2 regions of the Paenibacillus sp. OK076 genome follow, and region 2 is predicted to be linked to the other one. Evidence: riboswitches for the same ligand, from Rfam matches in the RefSeq annotation. Region 2 holds a riboswitch; the other holds the start of a gene.
What was found. Region 2 has a riboswitch for S-adenosylmethionine ahead of mmuP (S-methylmethionine permease). Riboswitches for the same ligand answer to the same signal wherever they lie in the genome.
Positions count from the first base shown of each region.

Region 1: another riboswitch for S-adenosylmethionine. It lies ahead of BMY78_RS27880 (methionine ABC transporter ATP-binding protein); the one in region 2 lies ahead of mmuP (S-methylmethionine permease).

Region 1 covers NZ_FOCH01000005.1:257,295-260,425, forward strand. Annotated here, with positions in the region: gene BMY78_RS27870 (MetQ/NlpA family ABC transporter substrate-binding protein) at 1-8, opposite strand, end outside; gene BMY78_RS27875 (methionine ABC transporter permease) at 88-747, opposite strand; gene BMY78_RS27880 (methionine ABC transporter ATP-binding protein) at 748-1,782, opposite strand; SAM riboswitch class I at 1,910-2,051, opposite strand; gene BMY78_RS27885 (Cthe_2314 family HEPN domain-containing protein) at 2,183-2,911, opposite strand; gene BMY78_RS27890 (COX15/CtaA family protein) at 3,128-3,131, opposite strand, start outside.
Region 2 covers NZ_FOCH01000006.1:29,741-32,871, forward strand. Annotated here, with positions in the region: gene BMY78_RS28460 (Ger(x)C family spore germination protein) at 1-938, shown strand, start outside; SAM riboswitch class I at 1,036-1,138, shown strand; gene mmuP (S-methylmethionine permease) at 1,233-2,645, shown strand; gene mmuM (homocysteine S-methyltransferase) at 2,623-3,131, shown strand, end outside.

The sequences.
Region 1 (3,131 bases), on a different contig from region 2:
TTTTTCATGTGTAAAACCCCTTCTCCAATAAATTTTTTTGCATTTTGCACCAAGTCGATACCGAATCAGGCAAATGCTATATATGTGTTATTTCCTGGTGAACCATTTAACCAAACGATCGCCAGCCATCTGAAGCACTTGCACCAGAATGACCATAAATACAACGGATATAATCATAATTTCATACTGATAACGGAAGTATCCATAGTTGATTGCCAATGTTCCCAGACCTCCACCACCAACCATTCCCGCCATCGCCGTGTAGGAAACAAGGGTAACGATTGTAATGGTGATCCCGGCTAACAGACCCGGCAATGCCTCTGGCAGAAGTACGCGCCGTACAATCTGTCCGGTTGAAGCGCCCATCGCCTGTGCCGCTTCAATGACGCCACGATCCACTTCACGCAGTGTAGTTTCCACCAATCGGGCAAAGTATGGAGCTGCGGCAATGACGAGCGGTGGTATGACACCCAGCACTCCTGTAGCTGTGCCGACCAGTGAACGCGTAAACGGAATGAGTGCAACAATCAAAATGATAAATGGCACTGAGCGCAGAATGTTTACAATGAACGATAATATCGTGTACACCACTTGGGACTGGATCGAAGCCGACCTTGCCGTCATAAACAGCAATACGCCTAGCGGCAGACCAATGATGATCGTGAACAAGCCCGATGCTCCCAGGATTTGCAGTGTTTCAATCGAAGCCTTACCGATTTCTTCCCAACGTACCGTTGAAAAATCCATTTAACGAAGCACCTCCACATCAAGTCCCTGATCCACTAACTCTTTAATGGTGAGATTAATCTCATCTGACTGTCCCTCGAACCGAACGGTCAGCTGTCCATAGGGAACTTGTTTGATGGTTGAAATGGTGCCTTGCAAAATGGCGAAATCCACTCCTGTTTTACGAACCGTTCTGGACAAAATCGCCTCATAGGTTTTATTGCCCAGGAAGGATATTTTCACAAGCTTAGAAGCTCCGTTCGTCTGTAATGAGACATCTGCACTCGCCAGAGCGGTCTCTTCCAATGCAATTCCAACCTCATGGTCCCGCATCATAAAGTCACGCGTAATGGCATGCTGTGGCTTGAGGAATACTTCCGTTACCGGCCCTTGCTCCACGATGCCTCCCTGATGGATAACCGCCACCTGATCACAGATATTCTGGATCACGTGCATCTCATGGGTGATTAGCACAATCGTGAGGTTGTACTTTTCATTGATATCCAGCAATAACTTCAGAATCGAATCGGTTGTCTGGGGATCAAGTGCCGATGTGGCCTCATCACACAACAGCACGTTCGGATCACTCGCGAGTGCTCTCGCAATACCGACCCTTTGCTTCTGTCCGCCTGACAGCTGGGCCGGATATTTATTGCTGTGGTCCTCCAGCCCAACCAATGCGAGCATTTCCTTCACTTTCCGATCAATGGCAGCCTTGGGCGTATTAACGAGCTTCAAAGGAAAAGCCACATTATCATATACCGTAGCTGAGGATAACAGATTAAAGTGTTGAAAAATCATGCCGATCTTACGCCGTTGTTGTTGCAAATCGGACTTATTGAGATCGGTTAGGTTGATACCATCAACCCAAACCTCGCCTGCCGTGGGGCGTTCGAGCAAATTGATACAACGGATCAATGTACTCTTGCCTGCACCGGAATGACCGATAACTCCAAATATTTCACCCTTGCGGATATTCAAATTTAGTTCCGATAAGGCCGTCGTACTTTTTGAACCTTTACCGTACGTCTTGGTTAAACCTTTTAATTCAATCAAAATTACTGCTCCTTCCCACTGCCTACATGTATCTTTACCCGAATGAAAGGAAAACTCCCCTTCATCGTACAAAAAAAGAGCCCCTTTTGCAGAAACAAAAAGGGCTCTTCACGTGAAAGATTATACCTTCTCATCTGCCAAAATCGTGCCCTGCACCATTTTGTAGGAATTAGCACCTAACATCTATAAAGTATGACACAGCTGTCATGCCGTTATAAATCGGTTGCCGGGCTTCATCGGGCCTGTCCCTCCGCCGCTCTCGATAAGAAATATTTAATTTATAAGTTCAGTAGTAGTTATAATGTTAATGTCATAAATGTTAATTCCATCTAACTGTCAATCAGGAACTCAGTATAATCCAAGTATTCCGATTTGTCAAAGGCAAATATTACAATTCAAATCACTTTGGCGGTTGAGCCACTCCCTGCTTATGCCACTTCTTGTTGATGTAGCCGTACGCTGCTTTTAACGTCTTACATACCATGTCTACGCCCTCGCGGAGTTCCAAAAGATGCTGATCCAGGTCCTCCAGCTTCACTTTCCCCTGCAAAGTTTGGTGTAGCTGCCACAGATCATCCTGCATTTCGGAATTCATGTAATGAATCTCCATGTTTCGTAGTTTACGTAATTTGCTCATTGGCTCACGGTAGGAATCTTTAATCTGGATGAGTTCGTTGGCAAGAACATAATGCTGCTTGTCATATCCGAACTGTCTTAATACGGTAAAGTAAGAATAATGTGTTTTAACATTGGTTGTGTTCAGCTCAAACATTTCATTCAACACTGTACCTAACTTATCCAGAATGGCAAAACATCGGATGAAGCCATCCTTATAGAAATAGACGTAACGGGCATACTCCGCTTTTTCTGGTAACGTCATATCATCCGTAGAGCCCGCTTTGACTTTCTGACGGAAATGGGAAGCTGCAAAACAACTTTGCTCCAGTTCATCCAGCGAAGAGATCAATCCCTGGGTCCATATATACAGTTTACGAAAATCATGGGTAGGATCATGGTCCACATGCATCTGTCGCTGAAATAGCTCAAGTGTATCCGCCATCGCTTCCATCGCGTCCTTTAGTATGCCTTCGTTCTTACGTGGCTTTTCACCCAGCAACGTTCGCAGCATATATAGCCTCCTCTTTCCACTCTGCAGATCATCAAATTAATAATAATTCATCATATTAAACAAAATCGGAGTCAGAGTAAACGTATGACCGCTGCTTACAATAGGGTGCCCTGACACGCCTGACATCAAACAAAGTTCACCTGTCCAATGATGTACATCATCGGATGGTGAACTTCACTGGATTCATCCCCTGAACTACAATAATTCGGATATAGATTAG
Region 2 (3,131 bases):
AAGGGCAATCTTTTTTGAATGAAAGGTTGACTGGAGATTCCCTGTTTCAGATCTTTCGTCAGTTTGCTCTAAGAAGAGACCGTCCACTCATTGGTCATCATTTAAAGGTCATCGTTGTTTCTCATGAGTTGTCCAAGAAATATAGTTTGGAGCAGCTGCTTGACTTTATTTTGCGTGATAATGATATCCGCCCCAGTTGTCTGGTTTTAGTAAGCCATGGAACAGCTCACGAAGCTCTTAGTTCTATAGAGCCGGGAGAAGTTCCGGCCTTTTATTTAAAGGGAGTGGTAGGGAATTCGTACCGTTCCAACAAGATCCTTCCTCCTGTGTCTCTTGCGAAGCTTGACGGGAAAATGCAGTCCGGGTCAAGCTTTTTGTTGCAGAATGTCCTTACAGCCGAGGGTGAGCATAAATTCTCAGGGGCAGGGATCTACAAAGGAGAGACGAAAAAATGGATCGGCTCTATAAATCAGATTGAACTCGAAGGATTGTCATGGATCACAGGGAAGGCCCAGCAAGGAGCTGTTAAATCATACGCTCCACCCAATGGCCATACGGTAACCTATGAAATCAAGTCTACCAAGAGTAAAATCATACCACTGGTTCAAGGCAACAACATCTCTTTTCATGTAAAGATTGAATCAGAAGGCCAACTCATGGAAGATTGGAGTTCCCCGGAAATCCCTTCAACGGACAAGTATATTCGTAAATTGGAGATACAGTTTGCGGATACAATCAAAGAACAAATACAGCAGGTTATGAATAAAATGCAGCGTACCTATCGGGTGGACGTGGCCGGATTTGGTGAAGAGCTGAGGATCAAATATCCGAAGGTGTGGAAAAAAGTGAAAAAAGATTGGGATGAAACATTCAGTCACGTTCCCGTAACCTATGATGTGAAACTGAATATTAAAGATTCTGGATCATCGACGGATTAATCACAAGGAATAAGATTCTCTTTACTCTACAAAGTGGATGATGATATTTAATAGTTGACACAAACATGATAGATCGCTATATTTATAAAAAATCATTTTCTTATCCAGAGAGGTGGAGGGACTGGCCCTTAGAAACCTCAGCAACAGATCTGAAGGATACTGTGCTAATTCCAGCGGGTGAACAGCCTGATAGATAGGAGCGTTTGTTTTTATTTGTCAGTAACGGCGCACTCTTCAGGAAGAGTGTGTCTTTTTGTTTTGTTGTTTTCTGGATGAAGAAGTAGGGGAGCAGGCATGAATAACAACAAAGATACGGGGCATTTTCAGCGTAAAATGCAGGCACGGCATGTAGTTATGCTCTCACTCGGTGGAGTCATCGGTACAGGGTTATTTCTAAGTTCGGGTTATACTATCCAGCAGGCAGGACCGATCGGTACCATTCTGTCTTATCTGATCGGAGCGATTGTCGTCTATCTGGTCATGCTCTGTCTAGGTGAACTTTCTGTTCATATGCCAGAGACAGGGGCGTTTCATAGCTATGCGGCAAAATACATCGGACCAGCAACAGGATACACAGTAGCCTGGTTGTATTGGCTAACCTGGACGGTTGCCCTCGGTTCCGAATTTACAGCGGCCGGGCTGTTGATGCAGCGCTGGTTCCCTTCAGTGAATGTTTGGATCTGGAGCGCATTGTTTGCGCTTATGATCTTCCTGTTCAACGCGCTGACTGTCAAATTTTTTGCGGAATCGGAGTTCTGGTTTTCCGCAGTTAAAGTCCTTACAATTGTAGTCTTCATTATTCTTGGGGGCGCAGCCGTATTTGGTATTATTCCAATGGCAGATTCGGAACCTGCACCGTTTCTATCCAATATTACAGCATCGGGTTGGTTCCCCAATGGGGCTACTGCGATACTAATGACGATGCTTGCCGTAAACTTTGCGTTCTCGGGTACCGAATTGATTGGGATTGCTGCCGGGGAAACAGAGAATCCGGAGAAGACGATTCCAAAAGCGATCCATACCACACTGTGGCGTTTAATTATCTTTTTCATCGGAACAATTGTCATTCTCTCGGCACTGCTTCCGATGTCGGATGCGAGTGTGCTCGAAAGTCCGTTTGTGGCGGTCATGGAGCGGGTGGGAGTACCCTATGCAGCAGACATTATGAACTTTGTTATTTTGACGGCGATTCTGTCTGCGGCTAATTCGGGGTTGTATGCATCTTCACGGATGCTCTGGTCTCTGGCTGATAAAAAGACGATCTCCCCATGGTTTGCCACATTGACCAAACGTGGTGTGCCGCTGAATGCGCTCTTGATCAGTATGGTTGGGGGCGGTCTGGCTTTGCTGTCCAGTATCATTGCGCCAGGTACCGTATATATTACACTGGTTTCCATTTCAGGTCTGGCTGTTGTTGCGGTATGGATGAGCATCAGTGCTTCACAGTATATGTTCCGCAGACAGTATATCCGGGAAGGACATGCGGTCAAAGATCTGGTCTACCGCACACCACTGTACCCGGCGGTACCGATTATTTCATTTATATTGTGCCTGGCTTCATGTATAGGCATTGCTTTTGACCCGACACAGCGAATAGCGCTGTATTGCGGAGTTCCATTCATTGCAGTGTGTTACGCAGTTTATTATCTGACAGAACGTGTGAATAAGAAAAGAGGACAAGTACATGACGCAAGTACAACAGACTAATCCCATAGAACAGATCCTGCGTGAGTATCCGGTCATGATTCTGGATGGGGCGCTGGCAACCGAACTGGAACAGCATGGCTGTGATCTGGATGATCCGCTCTGGTCTGCACGTGTGTTACTGGAGAATCCGGACGTGATCCTTCAGGTCCATGCAGATTATTTTCGCGCTGGAGCCGACTGTGCGATTACATCCAGTTATCAGGCGACGGTGGAAGGCTTCGGCAAGCGAGGCATCGGAGAGCAGCAGTCGCTGGAGCTGATTCGCAAGACGGTGGAGTTGGCTGTGCAGGCGCGAGATGATGTCTGGGCAGAAGTGCAAGGTGAAGCCGCAGAGCATGTATCCGGCAATGATTTAAACGGTAAAAAACAAACGGCAGTTGCCATGGGAAATAGGGCATCGGCTCGTCCAAGACCGATTGTTGCTGCATCCGTTGGACCGTACGGCGCATATCTGGCAGATGGCTCGGAGTATGTCGGTCACTATGG